3 regions of the Streptomyces sp. NPDC002057 genome follow, and region 1 is predicted to be linked to each of the others. Evidence: riboswitches for the same ligand, from Rfam matches in the RefSeq annotation. Region 1 holds a riboswitch; each other region holds the start of a gene.

Region 1 (7,454 bases):
GGCCGCGCTCGGCACCCCGGCCGCCTGCCCCCACATCAGCGCCTGGCGGCGGAAGGTGACGGGCGACCTGACCGGCGTCTTCGACTTCGCCCACCCCGTGTACGGCGTGCCGGCCGGCCTTCCGTCCACGGCGAAGGTGATCGGCCAGGCCACCTGCAAACCGCTGCCGAACCCGGCCCCGCAGAACAACGCCCTGCCCGCGCAGGAGTCGGGAACCCGTCCGGCCCGCGCCCTGCCGTACCAGGTGAACGGCAACCTCGACCGCTTCGAGTTCGGGTCCGCGGGGAAGATCCTGGCCTGGTTCTCGATGGCGAACCAGGGAGCGGAGGCCAGGCGGGCGGCCCACTTCTCGATCCACCCGCACCAGCACCGCGACACGGCCGCCTGGCAGTACACGGTCGACCCGGGCGCCACGGCGACCGACTACTTCAACATCGGCACGGGGTCGGGATCGGGGAAGTACGACATCTCGATGATGGGCCCCAACCGCTTCCTGCGCCGCTTCCTCGGGGACGCGTCCAAGGCGGGCAGAGCCGTCGAGGTGGCGGCCCGGTTCGCCCCCGAGGCGGGCTCGGGCCGGACGGCGCTCTGGTTCCGGATGAGCAACACCTCGGCGGGACCGGTGACCTTCACGATCCGCTCGAACGCCTATCGCACGGACGGCCCGTGGACGTACACGGTGCCGGCGAACTCCACGCGGGAGGACTTCTTCAACGCGGTGGCCCTCCACAACGGCTGGTACGACTTCACGATCGTCGTCGACATCGACGGGACCTGGTCGCGCCGGTACACCGGCCACATCGAGACCGGCGCCGCGAGCGTCACCGGCTGAGGCACGCCGGGCGGGCGTCCCGCGCCGATGAGCCGGGGGCGGCTTCCGGGCCGCCCGGCTCATCGGCACGGCCGTCAGCGGCCCGCGTGCGCCGCGCGGTGGATCGTGGCGTCGAGCAGGGCGACCGCGTCCGCGGCCGTACGGCCCGGGGCCCGGTTCCAGGGCCCGATCAGCTCGCTCCAGCCCCGCGACCGGAGCTCGGCCATGATCCAGGCGGCCGCCTCGTTCATGGTCGTGGCGCTGCCGTGGCCGAGCCGGTGCGCGGCGAGCAGCGCGCCGCAGACGCACCGGGCCCCCCGCGCGTCGCGCAGCTTGTACGGGGCGTTCTGCCAGCCCCACTCCGTCAGGACGAGGCGCGCGTAGCCGAGGTGGACCGAAGGGCGCAGATCCGGACGGCCGATACGGCGCCAGGCGTGCAGCCGGTCGGGCAGGACGGCCCCGATCCGGCCGGGGAGGCGGTGCTCGGAGGGCGGGGCCGGCGGCAGCGCGTCGAGCGCGTCCGCGACGAGGCGGTCCACCGGCACGGTGAGCAGAGCCCGCCAGCTCTCGTCGGGCGGGGGCGCGGGCGGCAGTACGGTCGCGGGCCGCGACGGAGTCAGGGGCGGCGGAGCGGTGGTCAAGTCCGTGACGGCACGCTGCCAGGCGGCGCTCTCGTAGAGCTCGGCGGCCTCGCGGTCGAGTCCGTCGGGGGTGAGCAGGGCGGCGGAGGGGGACATCCGGGCAGCTCCTCGGTCGGGGTCACCTCATCTTTCACGACGAATGTCGGTTTTGCGACTTTTAGGGTCGAGTGTCCACCTCTTCGATACGGCCTTTACCGCCCACTACCGAATTTACGTAGCCAAAAGCCCTATTCGGACATAAGGGCGCTGGTGACGCGACTCACTTTCCCGGCACGGCCCTCGGGGCAGAACTCCGCGCAGGCCGGGCCGGACAAGGAAGTTCGAGGAGCCTTCGGCGCGTTCGATCTTGAATTCATCGAATTCGGTGATCCAATTCCCGGGCCCGGGACTCCGGTCCTCTTGTTCTCTGTCGCATTACTGGCCTACGGTCACCTCCATTCGAGCGGATCGCCGAATCCTGCCACCGCTCGAAATACCTCCCTTTTCACCCGACGGCAGGAGCGGGGGACCCACGAATACGCCGGCCCGGAATCCGGGACGGCTCGGGGTGCAGCCGCGTGCGCGCGGCCGGACATCTCCCGTCCGAACCCGACAGCTCACCCCGCAGGCGCCGGAGAGGAATCCCGTCATGCCTGCTCACGGTAAGCACCGCCGCCCCCGACGCCGCGCCGTCTCCCATGGACTCGCGCTGGTCGGCACAGGTGGAGTCGCCCTTGCCCTCCCGCTGATCGCCCCCGCGGCGGCCGGCGCCGCCCCCGTCTCCGGCGCCCCGGAATTCACCGCCCGGGCCGTCGCCGCCCCCGCCGCTCCTGCCGCGGCCCCGGTCGCCGCCAAGGCTCCCGCCGCCCCGGCCGCCGCCCGCACCTACACCGTCGTGAGCGGCGACTCGCTTTCCCTGATCGCCAAGAAGAAGGGAATTCAGGGCGGCTGGAAGGGCCTTTACCGGGCCAACATGAGCGCGGTGGGTGACAATCCGTCACTCATTCACCCGGGTCTTGAACTGACGCTTCGTAAGGATTCCGCGAAGGCGGCTCCCGCCCAGGCGAAGAAGGCCTCCACGACCGAACGGGCCAGCCGCTCCGAGCGCCGGGCCGCCGCGCCCGCCGCCACCGGCGCGGGGGCCTCCGCCGCCGGTGCCGTCCAGGCCGCCCCGGTCGCCGTCACCCAGTACGCGAACAACCTCGACGGCTGGATCCGCGAGTCGCTCGCCGTCATGGCCCAGCACGGCATCCCCGGTTCCTACGAAGGGATCCACCGCAACATCATGCGTGAGTCCTCGGGCAACCCGCAGGCCATCAACCTGTGGGACTCCAACGCGGTGGCCGGTACCCCGTCGAAGGGCCTCCTCCAGGTGATCGACCCGACCTTCCGGGCCTATCACGTGCCCGGCACGTCGATGGACCCGTTCGACCCGGTCGCCAACATCACCGCCGCCTGCAACTACGCGGCCGACAAGTACGGCTCGATGGACCAGGTCAACGGGGCCTACTGACCCCGGAAGTGCCCGCTGAACCAGGAGGTGGCGAGTTTCGCCACCTCCTCCAGGGCGCCCGGCTCCTCGAAGAGGTGCGTGGCGCCGTCGACGACGGCCAGCCGGCTCTCGCAGCGCAGCAGGGAGCCGGCCCGCCGGTTGAGGTCCAGGACCGGCGTGTCCCGGCCTCCCACCACCAGGAGCGTGGGAGCCCGGACCCGGGCCAGACGGTCGGCCGCGAGGTCCGGCCGGCCGCCGCGTGAGACGACGGCGGTCACCGGGGACGCGGGATCGCCCGCCGCCCACAGCGCGGCGGCGGCTCCCGTACTCGCCCCGAAGTATCCCAGCGGAAGGCCCTCGCTCTCCGGGCGCCCGGCCAGCCACTCCGTCGCGTCGGTGAGCCGGCCGGCGAGCAGCGGGGTGTCGAAGACATGCGCCCGGTCGACCGCCTCCGCCTCGGTGAGCAGGTCGAACAGGAGGGTGCCGAGTCCCGCCCGGTTGAGCGCCGCCGCGACCGCCCGGTTGCGGGGACTGTGCCGGCCGCTGCCGCTGCCGTGGGCGAACAGGACGATGCCGAGGGCTCCCTCGGGCACGGCGAGCCGCCCGGCGAGCGTCACTCCGGCGGCCGTGGGGATCCGTACGTCCGAGTCCTGGACGACCGGGTCGTGCGCGGCCCGGTTCCGGTCCAGACAGGCGACGACCTCGGCGTCGGCGGTCTGTGAGAAGTCCCGGTAGAACTGTCCGATCGCGAAGAACCGCTCCGGCGCGTGGACGCTCACGGTCTCGTCGGCCTCGCCGCCGAGCCTGGCCGTCCAGCCCCGTGGCGCGACCGGGACGGCCAGCACGATCCGCGCGGCACCCTTGGCACGGACCACCCGGCACGCGGCGAGTGCCGTGGCACCGGTGGCCAGACCGTCGTCGACGACGAGGACCGTCCGGCCCTCCACCGGGACGGACGGTCTGCCGCCCCGGTAGCGGCGGGTCCGCTGTTCGAGTTCGACGTGCTCGCGCCGCTCGACCTCGGCGAGATCCCGCTCGGTCACCCCGGACTCCCGCAGCACCCGCTCGTTCAGCACCCGCACACCGCCCTCGCCGAGCGCGCCCATCGCGAGTTCGGGCTGCCGGGGCACGCCCAGCTTCCGCACGAGGCAGATGTCGAGCGGGGCGTCCAGGGCGTCCGCGACCTCGGCGGCCACCGGCACCCCGCCCCGGGGCAGGCCGAGAACCACGACGTCATGGCCCTTGAGGCGATCGAGCAGGCCGGCCAGCTGCCGACCCGCGTCGGTGCGATCGCTGAAGAACATGGCCCACCGCCCATCCGCACGCACGGCTCCGGACGAGGGCGGGACGGCGTGTCCTGTCCCCTGCCCGCCTCTCCAGGGTAGGTCGCCTCTCCCGCGGCGGTCGGGTGGAGCGGAGGTCAGCGGGACTGCAGGGCGTCCAGGGCGACGGCCTGGGCTATCGCGAGACGCCGGTCGAGCTCCGGGTCGGCTATGTCGAGCACGTACCGGTCGCGCAGACCGAAGATCTTGTCGACGGTCATGACGGTCCGCTCCTCGTCGGTGAAGTCGAAGTGGTACGGCACGATGAAGGGGAGCAGGTCGGTGAAGGGCAGGAACTCCCAGGCGCGGCGAAGCAGCGCGAGCAGCTCGCTCCGCTCCTGACCGGTCGTCTCCCCCGCGGCTCCCTCCCGGCTCAGGTGCCAGGTGCTGCGCAGCAGGGAGGCGCCGAAGTTCTTGCGGAAGGCGCCCAGCCGGGAGCCGGAGGCGCCGTGCACGTCGTAGGTCGCGCCGAGGTCGATGACCTGGCGGGCCTTGACGGTGAAGAGGACCTGGCGCTGGGACTCGTCGGTGTAGAAGGTGAACTGCTCCTTCAGCGCCATCCTCTTCTGGTGGGCGAAGGCCACGAGTTCGGCCTCCTCCCCGTCCGGGCCGACGGTGTGCACCAGGTAGCGGTTGGCCATGAGCGTCACCTTCTGCCGGACGAGAAAGCGGTGCTGCGTCTGCGCGAGGCCCATCGAACGTGCTCCTGCCGGTCGTGGGCGGTCCGTCGAAGGACCGCCCCCTGAGGTCGTGAGCACGATGATCCGGCGGCGGGGGGCCGCACCGCTGTCCTCGAAAGTCGTCGCCGCCGACGACGTTCGGATGAGATACGGCGACCCGGCCGAAGCCGCCGTCAGGCGGCCAGGAAGGCCTCGATGGCCTCGGCGAGGGCCTGCGGGGTCTCCTCGGGCGCGTAGTGACCGGCGTCCTTGAGGACTTCGAGGCGCGCGTTGGGGTACCAGCGCAGCCAGGTGGCCTCCATCGCCTCGGCGCCGAGCGCGGGGTCGTGGGCGCCGACGACGAGCAGCACGGGGGCGGGGTTGTCACGGACGCGCTCGTGGAAGTCGGTGCGCGACCAGGAGTCCAGGTAGGCGCGGAAGGCGGTGGCCGAGGAGCGGCCGACGGAGCGATCGACGAGCGTGCTCAGCCAGGAGTCGTCGTACCTGCCGCCGGTGGTGTTGTCGATGATGGCCCGCCGGTTGGCGGGTTCCTCGGCGGCGCCGGCGAAGAGTTCCCAGGTGTCGCCGTCGAGGGGGAAGCCGGCCGCCGAGACGGGCGAGATGCCGATGATCGACCGGACGCGTTCGGGGGCGTCGAGGAGCATCAGCTGGGCGGCCTTGCCGCCCATCGAGTGGCCGATCACGGAGAAGGAGTCCCAGCCGAGGTCGTCGGCGACGGCGAGCGCGTCGGCCGCGACCTCCTCCATCGTGTAGGCCCCCGGGTGGTCGACGGCCTCGCCGTAGCCACGGCAGTCGACGAAGGCGTAGGAGCCGGTGGTGTCGTCCAGATGGGCGCGCAGCGGGGCGAAGCTGGTGCGGTCGCCGAACCAGTTGTGCAGCACGAGGGCCCGCCGGGGGCCGTCGCCTTGTACGTCGTACGGAAGAACCCGGCCCGTCATCGTGCTCCCTGGTCATGTGGTGATGGCGCCACGCACGCGCGACACCGGACGACGACCGAGTGTGACGGCGCGGACGCGTGCGGTCAACACCGTCGTCGGACGGGGGAGAGATCTTCGTCGGCGCGGGGACCGGCGGAGAAAGGCGGAGGGCCGTCGGGTCGGGATGCGGGGCCGTTCCCGTCAGGGGCATCCTTGCTGTGTGACCTCGCACGGCTCGTACGGCCCCGGACCGGCGGACGGTACCGGGCGTCCGTCCGGGAAGGGAACCGTCGACGGCCTCGCTTCGGGCGCGCTGACGTGGGCGCTCGCGGAGTCCGCGCTGCGGGCGGTGGAGGAGGTCGGGGGGTACGCGGGCGGGGTGTACCTGCGCTCGGGAACCCCCGGGCTGCTGCGGCTCGCGGTCCTCGTGGGGCTGCCGGGCCCCCTGATGCGCCCCTGGTGGCGGATGCACACGAACCGGCCGTTCCCCGTGGCGGAGGTGCACCGCTCGGGGCAGCCCGTCCACCTCGCCGACGTCGAGGAGGCGATGCGGTCCTTCCCGCAGCTGGTGGCGAGCCTGCCGTTCCCCTTCGCCTCGCTGTACGCGCCGGTGGTCGCCGGCCGCGAGCGCTACGGGGTGCTCGTGGCGCTGCGGGCTCCGACTCCGGGGGTCCCGGTGGACGCGCGCGACCGGAACCGGATGACCCGGGAGGCGCTCCGCCTCGGTGGGGCCCTGTCCGGTCTGGTCCACCAGGGGACGCCGGTCGAGTGGCCCGGTGATCCCGTCTGCGTCCAGCTGTCCACCGGCTCCGGGCCGCCGGTCCGGTTCGGTTCCTTCGACTGGGACCTGGACTCGAACGTGGTCACGCTGGACGAGGGGCTCCTCGGGATCCTCGGTCCGGACGTGCGCTCCCCCTGTCCGATCGAGGTGCTGACCTCGCTCCTCGAACCGGAGGACGGGTACGCGCTGTGGGCGGCGGCCCGGCAGGCGACGGGCCCGGACGGACGCACGGCGGTGCGCAGGATCCGGCTGAAGGGCCCCGACGGCCGCCTGCACCTCCTGGAGGTGTCCGCCAGGGCGAGGAGGGATCCTCCAGGGGCCACGGCGGCCCCGGACCCGCCCGGCCCCACGCGCGCGCGTGACGGGGTCCGCCGGCCCCTCGGCGCGGGGCACCTGATGGGAACGCTCGTCGACCTGGGGACCGGGCTGGTCGGCTCGGACGCCACGGACCGGCTGCCACGGGCGATTCTGGCCATGGACCGGCTGGGCCGGATCACCTACGTCAACGACCGCACCGAACGACTGCTCGGCAGGACGCGCGGCGCGCTGGCCGGGCGGCCGCTCTGGGAGGCGCTGCCCTGGTTCGACCACCCCTTCCACGACGAACAGCTGCGCGCCGCGCTCCTGTCCGGCGAGCCGATCCGCTTCCTGGCCCGTCCGGATCAGGGCCGGTGGCTGTCGGTCTCGCTGCACCCGGGGCGGGACGGGGTCACGATGGTGCTGGTCCCCGAGGAGGATCCGGCGGCTCTGGCGCACAAGTCCGGGACCGGACGGAAACCGGACGACGACCTCTCCTCCCCCGGTGACCGGGCCTCGGCCCTGTACCGGCCG
Region 2 (7,454 bases), on a different contig from region 1:
GCAGGGCCACCGGCTCCCGCTCCTGGCCGTCGTAGTTCGGCGTGAAGTCGACCGTGTCCTCGTCGATGGAGTCGGTCATCAGCAGGGCGGCCGGGGCCATCCGCGACTCGGTGTACCGCATCGCGGCCGGCGGGTCGTCGTTGCCGAGGGAACCGAAGTTGCCGTGGCCGTCGACGAGGGGGAGGCGCATGGAGAAGGGCTGCGCCATGCGGACCATCGCGTCGTAGATCGACGCGTCGCCGTGCGGGTGGAGCTTGCCCATCACCTCGCCGACGACGCGGGCGCACTTGACGAAGCCGCGGTCGGGGCGGAGCCCCATCTCGCCCATCTGGTAGACGATGCGGCGCTGGACGGGCTTCATGCCGTCGCGGGCGTCCGGCAGGGCGCGCGAGTAGATCACCGAGTACGCGTACTCGAGGAAGGAGCCCTGCATCTCGTCGACGACGTCGATGTCGAGGATTCGCTCCTCGAACGCGTCGTCCGGCGGCGGTGTCTTCGTGCTGCGGCGGGCCATCGCGGCTGCGGCTCCTTCACCAACATGGTTGATCTGACGCGGACCATTGTGGACCGTGCCACCGACAACGCCGACCGCGACCCGGACGAGGGACATCTCCAGGGGGCGGGAACTTCGCCAGGTGTCGGCGCGCTTGCATACAGTGGCAGGACTTTTTCACATCGCGATCGAAGGGACGTACATGCCCATGGGTCACACGGCCACGGCCGAGGCCGGCTCCGGCGGCCTGACAGCGACCGAGCACCGGTTGGCGAACGGCCTGCGTGTGGTGCTCTCGGAGGACCACCTGACCCCGGTCGCCGCGGTCTGCCTCTGGTACGACGTCGGCTCGCGGCACGAGGTCCCGGGCCGCACGGGCCTCGCCCACCTCTTCGAGCACCTGATGTTCCAGGGCTCGAAGCAGGTCCACGGGAACGGGCACTTCGAGCTGGTGCAGGGCGCGGGAGGCTCGCTCAACGGCACGACGAGCTTCGAGCGCACCAACTACTTCGAGACCATGCCCACGCACCAGCTGGAGCTCGCGCTCTGGCTGGAGGCCGACCGCATGGGCTCGCTGCTCGCCGCCCTGGACGACGAGTCCATGGAGAACCAGCGGGACGTCGTCAAGAACGAGCGCCGCCAGCGCTACGACAACGTGCCGTACGGCACGGCCTTCGAGAAGCTGACCGCCCTCGCCTACCCGGAGGGCCACCCGTACCACCACACGCCGATCGGCTCCATGGCCGACCTGGACGCGGCCACCCTGGAGGACGCGCGGAACTTCTTCCGCACGTACTACGCCCCGAACAACGCGGTGCTGTCCGTCGTCGGCGACATCGACCCGGAGCAGACGCTCGCCTGGGTCGAGAAGTACTTCGGATCCATCCCCGGCCACGACGGCAAGCCCGCACCGCGCTCCGGAGAGCTGCCCGAGGTGATCGGCGAGGAGCTGCGCGAGGTCGTCGAGGAGGAGGTCCCGGCCCGCGCGCTGATGGCCGCCTACCGGCTGCCGCACGACGGCACGCGTGCCTGCGACGCCGCCGACCTGGCCCTGACCGTCCTCGGCGGCGGCGAGTCCTCCCGGCTCCACAACCGGCTGGTCCGCCGCGACCGCACGGCCGTCGCCGCCGGCTTCGGCCTGCTGCGGCTCTCCGGCGCGCCCTCGCTCGGCTGGCTGGACGTCAAGACGTCCGGAGGCGTCGAGGTCCCGCAGATCGAGGCGGCCGTCGACGAGGAGCTCGCCCGGTTCGCCGCCGAGGGCCCCACGGACGAGGAGATGGAGCGGGCGCAGGCCCAGTTGGAGCGCGAGTGGCTCGACCGGCTCGGCACCGTCGCCGGCCGCGCCGACGAACTGTGCCGGTACGCCGTGCTGTTCGGCGACCCGCAGCTCGCCCTCACCGCCGTCGACCGGGTCCTGGCCGTCACCGCCGAGGAGGTGCGGGCGGCCGCCGCGGCCGCGCTGCGCCCCGACAACCGCGCGGTCCTGGTCTACGAGCCCCTGGCGACCGAGCAGGGCGACAACGGCGACGACGACGAAGAGGGAGCGGACCAGTGACCGACGCTGCCGCGTCTTTGACGAGCATGGACTTCCACCCGCAGCCGGAGCCGGGTGCCGCCCGGCCGTGGGCCTTCCCGGCCCCCGACCGCGGAGCCCTGGACAACGGCCTGACGCTGCTGACCAGCCACCGGCCCGGCCAGCAGGTCGTGGCCGTGGAGATCTTCCTGCCGGCCCCGCTGGACGCCGAGCCCGCCGGTCTCGACGGGGTCGCCACCATCATGGCCCGCGCGCTCTCCGAGGGCACGGACCAGCGCAGCGCCGAGGAGTTCGCGGCCGAGCTGGAGCGCTGCGGCGCCACGCTCGACGCGCACGCCGACCACCCGGGCGTACGGGTCTCCCTGGAGGTTCCCGTCTCCCGGCTGCCCAAGGCGCTCGGGCTGCTCTCCGAGGCCCTGATCGCGCCGGCGTTCCTCGAGACCGAGATCGAGCGCCTGGTCCGCAACCGTCTGGACGAGATCCCGCACGAGACGGCCAACCCGGGCCGCCGCGCCGCGAAGCAGCTCTCCAAGGAGCTGTTCCCGGCCGAGTCCCGGATGTCCCGGCCGCGCCAGGGCACCGAGGAGACCGTCGCGGCGATCGACGCCGCCTCGGTCCGGGCCTTCTTCGAGGCGTACGTCCGGCCCGCCACGGCCACCGCCGTGGTCGTCGGCGACCTGACCGGCGTCGACCTGGACAAGGTCCTCGCGGAGACGCTGGGCGCCTGGACGGGCGAGCCGGGCGAGCCGCTCCCCATGCCGCCGATCACCGCCGACGACACCGGACGGGTCGTCATCGTGGACCGTCCCGGCGCCGTCCAGACCCAGTTGCTGATCGGCCGGATCGGCTCGGACCGGCACGCCTCGGTCTGGCCGGCCCAGGTCCTGGGGACGTACTGCCTGGGCGGCACCCTCACCTCGCGGCTCGACCGGGTGCTGCGCGAGGAGAAGGGCTACACGTACGGCGTGCGGGCGTTCGGGCAGGTGCTCCGCTCCGACGCCGGGGGGAACGGCGCCTCGATGCTCGCCATCAGCGGTTCCATCGACACCCCCAACACCGGTCCGGCCCTCGACGACCTGTGGAAGGTGCTGCGGACCCTCGCCGCGGAGGGCCTCACGGACGCCGAGCGCGAGACGGCCGTGCAGAACCTGGTGGGCGTCGCGCCGCTCAAGTACGAGACGGCGGCCTCCGTCGCCGGGACGCTCGCCGACCAGGTCGAGCAGCACCTCCCGGACGACTACCAGGCCCGGTTGTACGCGCGCCTGGCCGAGACCGGCACGGTCGAGGCGACCGCGGCCGTGGTCAGCGCGTTCCCGGTGGACCGGCTCGTCACCGTGCTCGTGGGCGACGCGGCGCAGATCGCGGAGCCGGTGCGGGCGCTCGGCATCGGTGAAGTGACCGTCGTGACGGGCTGATTCCGCCCTCTGCCACGACAACGGAGGACCCCGACGGCATAGTTCGTCGGGGTCCTCCCCTTTGTCCGTATTGGGGGTGACGGTGATCGTTTGCCCTGTGGCATGTCTTACAAAAAGCCGGTCTGGTTGGTGAATGGATGACGATCCGCATAGCGTCGGGCCGTCTGTTCGTCAGTTGCACGTGCCGCAGCCGCGGCATCGGACAGACATCGCCGAGTCCCCGTCAGGCGCGAGCCTGGGGAGCCGGGGACCCACGTCCCTGGGGTGAATCGGGCGCCTTCGTCTCGTGCGGAGGGGCTCGTAGGAGACCTTCCTGCTCCGAACCCGTCAGCTAACCCGGTAGGCGAGAGGGAAGGAAAGGATCAGCCCCTACATGGCGTTCACCCGTGCCACCGGGAAGCATCGTGGTTCGAGCCGGATGGCGCGACGCAGCGTGGGCTTCGCCGGCGCCGCGACGCTGGCCACCACCGGCGTCATCGGAACCCTCGCCTCCCCGGCGCTCGCCGCCGACACGGACAACCGCGGGGTCGAGGACACCGGGCTCACCAAGGTGATCACCGAGGACTCCCTCGTCGACCGGCTCAACGCCCAGGCCGCCGCCCAGGAGCGGGAGGCCTTCGAGGCCGCCGCCAAGGCGAAGGCCCAGGCCGAGGCGGAGCGCAAGGCCGAGGCCCGCGCCAAGGAGCTCCGCGCGGAGAAGGAGCGTGCCGCCCGTGAGGCCGAGCGCCGCCGCCTCGCCTCCTTCCAGCTCCCCGTCGCCGGCACGTACGTCTCCACCGGCTACCAGACCGGCGGCTCCCTCTGGTCCTCCGGCAGCCACTCCGGCATCGACTTCCACGCCGCCTACGGCAGCAGCGTCGTCTCCGTCGGCTCCGGCACCGTCGTCGAGGCCGGCTGGGGCGGCGCGTACGGCAACAACGTCGTCATCCGGATGAACGACGGCACGTTCACCCAGTACGGTCACCTCTCCTCCGTCGGGGTCCACGTCGGCCAGACGGTCGAGCCCGGCCAGCGGATCGGCATCTCCGGCTCCACCGGCAACTCGACCGGCCCGCACCTCCACTTCGAGGCGCGCACGACCGCCGAGTACGGCTCCGACATGAACCCGGTCGCCTACCTCCGGGCGCGCGGCGTCGACGTCTGACCCGAGAAGACCTGGCGCGGCGGGACCGCCGCGCGTCGCAAAAGCCCCGGCTCGTACTGAGCCGGGGCTTTTCGTCGGTCAAAAGGCGGCCATATTCCGCTGGGGCATCGGAAATTCCGGCGGGCTGCAATAGAGTCGCAGATCGGGCGCAGAACAGGCGCCGCTCGAATTGACTCGCGCAGACCCAAGGCGGAGGTCGGACATGCGCATTCCCGCGCACTCGGTATGCACGGCGATCCGGGACGACATCGTCTCCGGCGTCTTCGAGCGGGGCAGCCGGCTGACCGAGGAACAGCTGGCCCGCCGGTACGGGGTGTCCCGCGTCCCGGTCCGGGAGGCCCTGCGCACGCTGGAGTCCGAGGGCTTCGTCGTCACCCGCCGCCACGCGGGCGCGCACGTCGCCGAGCCCACCGACCAGGAGGCGGCCGATCTGCTCGACATGCGGGCGCTGCTCGAACCGCTGGGGGCCGCCCGCGCCGCCCAGCGCCGCACGGAGGCACACCTCAAGGTGTTGCGCGGCCTGGTCAGGCTGGGCCAGGAGCGGGCCAGGCGGGGCCAGGGCGAGGATCTGCGCTCCCTGGGCGGCTGGTTCCACGAGACGCTCGCACAGGCCTCCGGCAGCCCGGCCCTGACGGCGCTGCTGACCCAGCTGCGGCACAAGATCGCCTGGACGTACGCGGTCGAGCAGCCCGCCCATCCGGTGGAGGCCTGGGCCGAGCACGGCGCGATCGTGGACGCCGTGGCGCGCGGCGACGCCGAGCGGGCGCGGTCCCTGACGGCGCTGCACGCGGAGCGCTCGTACCCGCTGCACCGCCTCAAGAGGCCGGAGCGCGGCCGTGTGAGGGTTTCGCAACACGCAGTCAACACGGCGAGTGCCCGGAATTAACGCGCGCACCGTATACAAAGAATTGGAATTCCTGGGGTTTTCGGGTGCGGCGATCCCGTGTCGCCTCCGGCTGCCCGAAAGTCGCCTCGCGCTGCCCGGAACAGGAATAGCGAAAGGCCGCGACCACCGGAATTCCGGCGGGCACGGCCTTTCGTCGTACGGGGTGGGACGACCCGGATCAGACGGTCTCGGGGAGCTCGTTCAGACCCTCGGCGACCAGCTTCGCCAGACGGTCCAGAGCGGCCTCGGCGCCGTCGGCCTCCGAAGCGAGGATGATCTCCTCGCCGCCCTGCGCGCCCAGGCCGAGCACGGCGAGCATGGAGGCGGCGTTGACCGGGGTGCCGTCGGACTTGGCGATCGTCACCGGAACGCCGGAAGCCGTGGCGGCACGGACGAAGATGGACGCGGGGCGGGCGTGCAGGCCCTCGGCCCAGCCGACGTTGACGCGGCGCTCAGCCATGGTGTTGCCCTTCAAGTCTTAAGGGGTTGTCTAGACCAGTCTCTCACGGGATGCTCCGTGCTCGCGCCGACCTTCGGCCCGGATCGGACCGCCTTTCGGCCCTCTCCCACCGCGCACGGCGTTGCCCCTACCTTGCACGGCGCACACCCGCCGCGCGACCGGTGCCACGGTCGTGTCGCGGCCGTAGGCTGACCCCATGCAGAGTGCGTCGGAGCAGTCGGAAGCGGCGGAACCACCGGCACGACCGGCGCGTCCGGGGCCACCGGACCACGACTACCCCGACCACTGGGAAGCGGACGTGGTCCTGCGCGACGGCGGCACCGCGCGCATCAGACCCATCACCGCCGACGACGCCGACCGGCTCGTCAGCTTCTACGAGCAGGTCTCGGACGAGTCGAAGTACTACCGCTTCTTCGCGCCCTACCCGCGCCTCTCGGCCAAGGACGTCCACCGCTTCACCCACCACGACTTCGTGGACCGGGTCGGACTCGCGGCGACCGTCGGCGGCGAGTTCATCGCCACCGTGCGCTACGACCGCATCAACGACCGCGGACTGCCCGCCTCCGCCCCGGCCGACGAGGCCGAGGTCGCCTTCCTCGTCCAGGACGCCCATCAGGGCCGCGGAGTCGCCTCCGCACTGCTCGAACACATCGCGGCGGTCGCACGCGAGCGGGACATCCGGCGCTTCGCCGCGGAGGTCCTCCCCGCCAACACCAAGATGATCAAGGTCTTCACCGACGCGGGCTACACCCAGAAGCGCAGCTTCGAGGACGGCTCCGTACGGCTCCACCTCGACCTCGAACCCACCGACCGCTCCCTCGCCGTCCAGCGCGCCCGGGAGCAGCGGGCCGAGGCCCGCTCCGTGCAGCGCCTCCTCACCCCCCGGTCCGTCGCCGTCGTCGGCGCCGGCCGCGCCCCCGGCGGCGTCGGCCGGACCGTGCTGCGCAACCTCGTCGGGGCCGGCTTCGCCGGACGGGTGTACGCCGTCAACGCCGCGCTCTCCGAGGGCGACGGCGCCACCGAGTTCGACGGCGTCCCCGCCCACCCCTCCGTCGGCGCCATCGGCGAGCCCGTCGACCTCGCGATCGTCGCCGTCCCCGCCGAACGGGTGCCGGAGGCCGTCGCGGACTGCGGCGAGCACGGTGTCCGGGGCCTCGTCGTCCTCTCCGCCGGATACGCCGAGAGCGGGGCCGCCGGCCGCGAGCGCCAGCGGCAGCTCGTCCGGCAGGCCCGCTCGTACGGCATGCGGATCATCGGGCCCAACGCCTTCGGCATCATCAACACCTCCGCCGACGTGCGGCTCAACGCCTCCCTCGCCCCGCAGATGCCCGCCGCCGGGCGGATCGGACTCTTCACCCAGTCCGGCGCCATCGGCATCGCCCTCCTCGCCGGACTCCACCGGCGGGGCGCCGGCCTCTCCTCCTTCATCTCGGCCGGCAACCGCGCCGACGTCTCCGGCAACGACTTCCTCCAGCACTGGTACGACGACCCCGGGACCGACGTGGTCCTGCTCTACCTGGAG
Region 3 (7,454 bases), on a different contig from region 1:
GGGGGAGACCGGGCTCCTGGAGACCGGGATCGAGGAGCTGCTGCGGTACGACGGGCCCGTGGAGATGGCCACCTGGCGGTACGCCACGCAGTCGTTGACCGTCGGCGGGCAGGAGATCCCGGCGGGGGACCCGGTGCTCGTGGTGCTCGCCGCCGCCGACCGGGACCCGGAGCGGTTCGACGGGCCGGACACCCTCGACCTCGCGCGGCGCGACAACCAGCACCTCGGGTACGGGCACGGCATCCACTACTGCCTGGGCGCACCGCTCGCCCGCCTGGAGGGACAGACCGCGCTCGCCACCCTGCTGACTCGCCTCCCGGACCTGCGACTTGCCGCCGATCCGGCCGAACTGCGCTGGCGCGGCGGGCTCATCATGCGGGGATTGCGCACGCTTCCGGTGGAGTTCTCCCCTTCCGTACGGGTCCACTGAACTGACGTGGCGTCAGAAATGTGATCTTCACGTGATCGCGGGTCCATCGACTTGTGATGAGTGTTCGAATGCGGCTACGTTTCGCCGCAGTCTCAGCCGTCACGAGTCACATCCGTCACGCGAAAGGCGCATCTATGCGTTCCGGGAACGGACGACACCGTCGCCCCCGTCAGGCCCCCGCCATCGTCGTCGCCGCGGGCGTGACCGGATCCGCCATGGCGCTGCCTCTGCTCGCCACCGGATCCGCGTCCGCCGCCGACGCCGCCACCTGGGACCGGGTCGCCGAGTGCGAGTCCGGCGGCCAGTGGAGTGCCAACTTCGGCAACGGCATGTACGGCGGCCTCCAGTTCACCCAGGACAGCTGGGAGCGCAACGGCGGCCTCGCCTACGCCCCCAGCCCCGACCTGGCCAGCCGCGGCCAGCAGATCGCCGTGGCCGAGAAGGCCCTCGCCAAGGGCAGCACCGAGTGGGCCACCTGCGCGCCGATCGCCGGCCTGAAGAACGACGGGAAGGCCACCGGGGTGAACCCGGGCCCCACGTCCGTCCCGACGACCCCGGCCGCCGTCCCGGAGTCGAGCTGGAACACGGGGCTCCCGGAGGCCTCCACGGGCTCCAAGGGCTCCACGGAGGCCGGCGAGGCCGCCGAGGCCCCGCGGAAGACCACCGGGCCGGTCTCCCCGACCGCACCCGTCTCGCCCACGGCGCCCGCCACGTCCGCCCCGCCGACCGCGCCCGTCACGCCGACCGCGCCGGTGAGCCCCACCGCTCCGACGGACTCGGCCGACCCCTCCGCGCCGACCGCCCCCACCACCCCGGGTACGCCCGATACGTCCGTTACGCCCGGTACGCCGGAAGGTGACGAGACGTCGGCCACGCCCGGCACCGGCAAGCACCGGGGTGACGCGGCTCCGGATGAAACCGACAAGAAGGACAGTGTCACCGAATCCGGTAGACATGCCTCGGGCAAGGACAAGTTGGCGGAAGAGCCCGAGGCGACCCCCGTGACCGACGAAGCGACGAACAAGGACGCAACGGACAGTCAGGGCACTTCGGACGCGTACACCGTGCGGCCGGGCGACAGCCTGTCCGACATTGCACAGGAGAACGAACTCCCCGGAGGCTGGACCGCCCTCTACGACGCCAACCGGCGGACCGTGGGCGTCGATCCGGACCTCATCCTGCCTGGTCAGAGCCTCGACCTGACGAACGGTTCGCCCGCGCCGGCGGTGTGATTCGGGGTCAAATGTCCGGTTCTGGGCAAGTGAGACATGGGTCTCTTCGCCCCAACTGGCGTGTCACGTCCGCGAAGTTTGCTTTCGTCACCTCTCACCTGCGCAAACACCCCCCGCCGGAAGGCAAGGAGGGGCGATATTTCCGCAATACGCCTCTTTGAACTTCCGGTGGGTCTGTGTCTACGGTCGTCACCGCTCGCCACCGCGGGCCCCGTCGACCGAAACGCCGAATCCTGCCGTCGGCCGATGGGAACAGTCGTCGCGTAAGCGCCGAAGGCAGGAGTGGGGGACCCAAGGTAAGTGCCGGTCCCGGCCGTTGAGACAGACGGCCGACGATCGGCTTGGGGTGAAGCCGCGTGCTAGGACACGCGGCCGGGCAACTCTTCCGGCCCGAACCCGACAGCTCACCTCACAGGCGTCGGTGAGGAGAATCTCCATGCTGTTTTCCGGTAAGGGCAAACACCGCCGTCCCTCCAAGGCCACCCAGGTCGTCACGCTCGTCGGCGTCACCGGTGTCGCCGTCGCCGCCCCGCTGATGACCGCGGGCACCGCCTCGGCCGCCACGGCCTCCGAGTGGGACCGCGTCGCCCAGTGCGAGTCCGGCGGCAACTGGTCCATCAACACGGGCAACGGCTACTACGGCGGCCTGCAGTTCTCGGCCTCCACCTGGGCCGCGTACGGCGGCACCGCCTACGCCTCGACCGCCAACCAGGCGTCGAAGTCCCAGCAGATCGCCATCGCCGAGAAGGTCCTCGCGGGCCAGGGCAAGGGCGCGTGGCCGAGCTGCGGCGTGGGCCTCTCCGGTGCCTCGTACGACGGCGGCGCCGCCGAGAGCACCCCGAAGCAGGACACCCAGCAGCCGCAGCAGGAGCGGAAGGCCGAGCAGCCGACCACCCGCAGCGAGCAGCGTCAGGCCCCGAAGAAGGCGACGCAGCAGCAGGCCGCGCCGAAGGCCGCCGCCAAGAAGACCGTCACCACGCCGACCGGCGAGACGGTCAAGAAGGGTGACGGCGAGTACAAGGTCGCCACCGGCGACACCCTCAGCAAGATCGCTCAGGCGCAGGGCGTCAAGGGCGGCTGGGCCAAGCTCTTCGAGCTGAACAAGGACGTCGTCGAGAACGCCGACCTGATCTACCCGGGCCAGCAGCTCCACCTGAAGTGAGCCCGGCGGTCCGTGTGAGTCCGGCGGCTCACGCGGCCCCCACGACCCTCCCGCGGTGACCACCCCGACCCGGCGCGCCCTTCCCCCGTGCGCGCCGGGCCGGGGTTCCCCCGTTTCGGGAGGACCTGACGGTTACCGCCCAGTAGATTCGGGGCCCTTCGTCCCCAGATGCATGCCCTTGGGTCCTTTTTCGTCCCAGGGGGCGGGCGCCCGGCTGGCCGGAGCCCCCGAGCCGGTTAGGCTCTTGTCGCAAGGCCGAGCGACCCTGCACCGGTCATGCGTCACATCCAGCGTCACATCCCAAAAAGGAGATGCTCGTGCCGTCCATCGACGTCGTCGTAGCCCGGGAAATCCTGGACTCCCGAGGCAACCCCACGGTCGAGGTCGAGGTCGGCCTCGACGACGGCAGCACCGGCCGTGCTGCTGTTCCGTCCGGCGCCTCCACCGGTGCGTTCGAGGCCATCGAGCTTCGCGACGGTGACCCGAACCGCTACCAGGGCAAGGGTGTCGAGAAGGCCGTCCTCGCCGTCATCGAGCAGATCGGCCCGGAGCTCGTCGGCTACGACGCCACCGAGCAGCGCCTGATCGACCAGGCCATGTTCGACCTGGACGCCACCGAGAACAAGGGCTCCCTCGGCGCCAACGCCATCCTCGGCGTCTCGCTCGCCGTCGCGCACGCCGCCTCCGAGGCCTCGGACCTGCCGCTCTTCCGCTACCTCGGCGGCCCGAACGCGCACCTGCTGCCCGTTCCGATGATGAACATCCTCAACGGTGGGTCGCACGCCGACTCCAACGTGGACATCCAGGAGTTCATGATCGCCCCGATCGGCGCGGAGTCCTTCTCCGAGGCCCTTCGCTGGGGTGCCGAGATCTACCACACGCTCAAGGGCGTGCTGAAGCGCAAGGGCCTCTCCACCGGCCTCGGCGACGAGGGCGGCTTCGCCCCGAACCTGGAGTCGAACCGCGCCGCCCTCGACCTCATCCTCGAGGCCATCAAGGAGGCCGGCTACGCGCCGGGCACCGACGTCGCGCTCGCGCTCGACGTGGCGGCGTCCGAGTTCTACAAGGACGGCAAGTACGAGTTCGAGGGCAAGTCCCGCTCGGCCGCCGAGATGACCGAGTACTACGAGGAGCTCGTCTCCGCGTACCCGATGGTCTCCATCGAGGACCCGCTGTACGAGGACGACTGGGCCGGCTGGAAGGTCCTCACCGACAAGCTGGGCGCCAAGGTCCAGATCGTCGGCGACGACCTCTTCGTCACCAACCCGGAGCGCCTCGCCCGCGGCATCGAGGAGGGCACCGCGAACGCCCTCCTGGTCAAGGTCAACCAGATCGGCTCGCTGACCGAGACCCTCGACGCCGTCGAGCTGGCCCAGCGCAACGGCTTCAAGTGCATGATGTCCCACCGCTCCGGCGAGACCGAGGACGTCACCATCGCCGACCTCGCGGTCGCGGTGAACTGCGGTCAGATCAAGACCGGCGCCCCGGCCCGCTCGGACCGCGTCGCCAAGTACAACCAGCTGCTGCGCATCGAGGAGATCCTCGACGACGCCGCGGTCTACGCCGGCCGCAGCGCCTTCCCGCGCTTCAAGGGCTGACAGCGTCGCACCCGGTAGTTCCGTCCGTCCCCGCACTCGGTCCCGTACCGTGTGCGGGGACGTCCGCGTGAACAGGGGAGGCGACACGACATGGCCGCGAAGGACCGGGACCGGTTCTCGACCGCGACCCGGATCAGGCTGCTCGGAGAGCAGACCGCCGCCCGTGTCTACCGCTCCCAGACCCGCCGCCAGGCCCGCCGCTCCCGGCTCACCGGCCGCGCGGCCTTCCTCGCCCTGATCGTCTGCTCCCTCGTCGTGGCGCTCGCCTATCCCATGCGCAGCTACGTCTCCCAGCAGGGCGAGATCGCCGAGCAGGAGCGCAAGGCCGCCGACGCCGCCCGGCGGGTCGAGGAGCTCAAGGACGAGAAGGCCCGCCTCCAGGACCCGGCCTACGTCCGCCGCCTCGCCCGCGAGCACCTGCACTACCTGCTCCCCGGCGAGACCGGGTTCACGGTGAACGACCCCGACGCGGAGCAACGGCCCCGCGCCGACCAGGGCGCGGCGGACCGCCCCTGGTACGACAACCTCTGGGACGGCGTCGACCACGCCGACCGCCCCTGACCCTCGTACGCGACACGACACACGATCAAGGCAGACATGCACACGCCTCCTCCGCAGACCGAACGCACCGAGCCGACCGGGACGGACATCGCCGCCTTCGAGCTCCAGCTCGGCCGGCCGCCCCGCGGCCTGCGCGCCATCGCGCACCGCTGCCCGTGCGGCAACCCGGACGTCGTCGAGACCGCGCCCCGGCTCCCCGACGGCACCCCGTTCCCGACCACGTACTACCTGACCTGCCCCCGGGCGGCCTCGGCCATCGGGACCCTGGAGGCCAACGGGGTCATGAAGGAGATGCAGGCCCGGCTCGCCACCGACCCGGAGCTCGCCGCCGCCTACCGGGCCGCGCACGAGGACTACCTCGCGCGCCGGGACGCCATCGAGGTCCTGGAGGGCTTCCCGAGCGCCGGCGGCATGCCGGACCGGGTCAAGTGCCTGCACGTCCTGGTCGGTCACTCCCTGGTCGCCGGTCCGGGCGTGAACCCGTTCGGCGACGAGGCCCTCGCGATGCTGCCCGAGTGGTGGGCGAAGGGCGCCTGCGTGACGCCGTGCGCGGACAAGGACGAGGAGACGAAGTGACCCGGGTCGCCGGAATCGACTGCGGTACGAACTCCATCCGCCTCCTCGTCGCCGACGTGCACCCGGAGACGGGCGAGCTGGTCGAGCTGGACCGGCGGATGACGATCGTCCGCCTCGGGCAGGGCGTCGACCGGACGGGCCGGCTCGCGCCCGAGGCGCTGGAGCGGACCTTCGCCGCCTGCCGCGAGTACGCCGGGGTCATCGAGGAGCTGGGCGCCGAGAGGCTCCGCTTCGTCGCCACCTCCGCCTCCCGCGACGCCGAGAACCGCGACGACTTCGTGAACGGGGTCGTGGAGATCCTCGGCGTCGAGCCCGAGGTGATCACCGGCGACCAGGAGGCCGCGTTCTCCTTCACCGGCGCCACCGGCGAACTGCACGGCCCGGAGACCTATCTCGTCGTGGACATCGGCGGCGGCTCCACCGAGTTCGTCACCGGCAACCAGCACGTCGAGGCCGCCCGCTCCGTCGACATCGGCTGCGTCCGGCTCACCGAGCGGCACGTCAGGAACGACCCGCCGACCGCCGAGGAGGCCGACGCGATCCGCGCCGACGTCCGGGCCGCGCTCGACCTGGCCGCCGAGACCGTGCCGATCGACACCGCCGGGACCCTCGTCGGGCTCGCCGGCTCGGTCACCACGGTCGCCGCGATCGCCCTCGGACTCCCGGAGTACGACTCCGAGAAGATCCACCACGCCCGGATCTCCGCGGCCCAGGTCGCCGAGGTCACCGACCGGCTGCTCGCCTCGACCCACGCCGAGCGGGCCGCGATCCCGGTCATCCACCCCGGCCGGGTCGACGTGATCATCGCCGGAGCGATCGTCCTCAGGGAGATCGTCGAGCGGGTCGGAGCCCACGAGGTCGTCGTCAGCGAGCACGACATCCTCGATGGGATCGCCCTATCCGTGGCATAGCGGGCACCTATCGAGCCCTCCGGCGACGTGCCGTCGGGAAAGTTCGTGAAGTTCTTCACAAGGAAAAGGGCCCCGATGGCGCCCGAGGGGGGTCATTGGGCCCTTCGAGGGGCGCCCCGGGGCCCTTTCGCAGGCACGGGGGCTGATTCGCTCGATGTTTCCATCGTGTGAACGCCCCCCGTGGTTCAGCGTTAACGGAGGCTCTCCGGTCCAGTTCACAAGGGGTGAACAACGTTCGCCCCCGCACCCCGGTTCCTTTGCAGCACCATGACATGGATCACGTGGGCGGCGGAGTGTAGCAGAGGTACCCGGAGACCTTGTGAAGGGGCGCACGAGCACCCCCCTCGGACGGGGTGGATACTCGATGGCATGAGCACCACGGAGCGTCCCAGGATCCTCGTAGTAGGCGGCGGGTACGTAGGCCTGTACGCAGCTCGGCGCATCCTCAAGAAGATGCGCTACGCGGAGGCGACCGTCACGGTCGTCGACCCGCGGTCGTACATGACCTACCAGCCCTTCCTCCCCGAAGCCGCCGCCGGCAGCATCTCGCCGCGCCACGTCGTCGTCCCGCTGCGACGCGTCGTCCGCGGAGCCGAGGTGCTCACCGGCCGGGTCACCACCATCGACCAGGACCGCAAGGTCGCCACGATCGCGCCGCTCGTCGGCGAGGCGTACGAGCTGCCTTTCGACTACCTCGTCATCGCGATGGGCGCCGTCTCCCGTACCTTCCCGATCCCCGGCCTCGCCGAGCAGGGCATCGGCATGAAGGGCATCGAGGAGGCCATCGGCCTGCGCAACCACGTCCTCGAGCAGCTCGACAAGGCCGACTCGACCACCGACGAGGAGGTCCGCCGCAAGGCGCTGACCTTCGTCTTCGTGGGCGGCGGCTTCGCCGGCGCGGAGACCATCGGTGAGGTCGAGGACCTGGCCCGCGACGCCTCGAAGTACTACCAGAACGTGTCCCGCGAGGACATGCGCTTCGTC

Evidence for each region. Region 1 has a riboswitch for cyclic di-AMP ahead of ABT129_RS32590 (LysM peptidoglycan-binding domain-containing protein). Riboswitches for the same ligand answer to the same signal wherever they lie in the genome.
Region 2: it holds a riboswitch for cyclic di-AMP, as region 1 does, so the genes downstream of both, ABT129_RS18620 (M23 family metallopeptidase) here and ABT129_RS32590 (LysM peptidoglycan-binding domain-containing protein) in region 1, are expected to answer to the same signal.
Region 3: it holds a riboswitch for cyclic di-AMP, as region 1 does, so the genes downstream of both, ABT129_RS32175 (transglycosylase family protein) here and ABT129_RS32590 (LysM peptidoglycan-binding domain-containing protein) in region 1, are expected to answer to the same signal.

The regions. Positions count from the first base shown of each region.
Region 1 is NZ_JBEOXR010000060.1:13,226-20,679, reverse strand. Features, by position in the region: gene ABT129_RS32600 (phosphocholine-specific phospholipase C) at 1-832, shown strand, start outside; gene ABT129_RS32595 (DUF6197 family protein) at 907-1,548, opposite strand; cyclic di-AMP (ydaO/yuaA leader) riboswitch at 1,894-2,075, shown strand; gene ABT129_RS32590 (LysM peptidoglycan-binding domain-containing protein) at 2,081-2,944, shown strand; gene ABT129_RS32585 (phosphoribosyltransferase family protein) at 2,938-4,227, opposite strand; gene ABT129_RS32580 (LURP-one-related family protein) at 4,344-4,940, opposite strand; gene ABT129_RS32575 (alpha/beta fold hydrolase) at 5,099-5,863, opposite strand; gene ABT129_RS32570 (SpoIIE family protein phosphatase) at 6,063-7,454, shown strand, end outside.
Region 2 is NZ_JBEOXR010000021.1:77,954-85,407, forward strand. Features, by position in the region: gene ABT129_RS18605 (DNA gyrase/topoisomerase IV subunit A) at 1-514, opposite strand, end outside; gene ABT129_RS18610 (M16 family metallopeptidase) at 696-2,048, shown strand; gene ABT129_RS18615 (M16 family metallopeptidase) at 2,075-3,442, shown strand; cyclic di-AMP (ydaO/yuaA leader) riboswitch at 3,643-3,803, shown strand; gene ABT129_RS18620 (M23 family metallopeptidase) at 3,816-4,586, shown strand; gene ABT129_RS18625 (GntR family transcriptional regulator) at 4,789-5,472, shown strand; gene ABT129_RS18630 (HPr family phosphocarrier protein) at 5,651-5,932, opposite strand; gene ABT129_RS18635 (bifunctional acetate--CoA ligase family protein/GNAT family N-acetyltransferase) at 6,129-7,454, shown strand, end outside.
Region 3 is NZ_JBEOXR010000058.1:40,463-47,916, reverse strand. Features, by position in the region: gene ABT129_RS32185 (cytochrome P450 family protein) at 1-430, shown strand, start outside; gene ABT129_RS32180 (transglycosylase family protein) at 565-1,662, shown strand; cyclic di-AMP (ydaO/yuaA leader) riboswitch at 1,921-2,095, shown strand; gene ABT129_RS32175 (transglycosylase family protein) at 2,099-2,824, shown strand; gene eno (phosphopyruvate hydratase) at 3,136-4,422, shown strand; gene ABT129_RS32165 (FtsB family cell division protein) at 4,513-4,983, shown strand; gene ABT129_RS32160 (DUF501 domain-containing protein) at 5,020-5,559, shown strand; gene ABT129_RS32155 (Ppx/GppA phosphatase family protein) at 5,556-6,470, shown strand; gene ABT129_RS32150 (NAD(P)/FAD-dependent oxidoreductase) at 6,840-7,454, shown strand, end outside.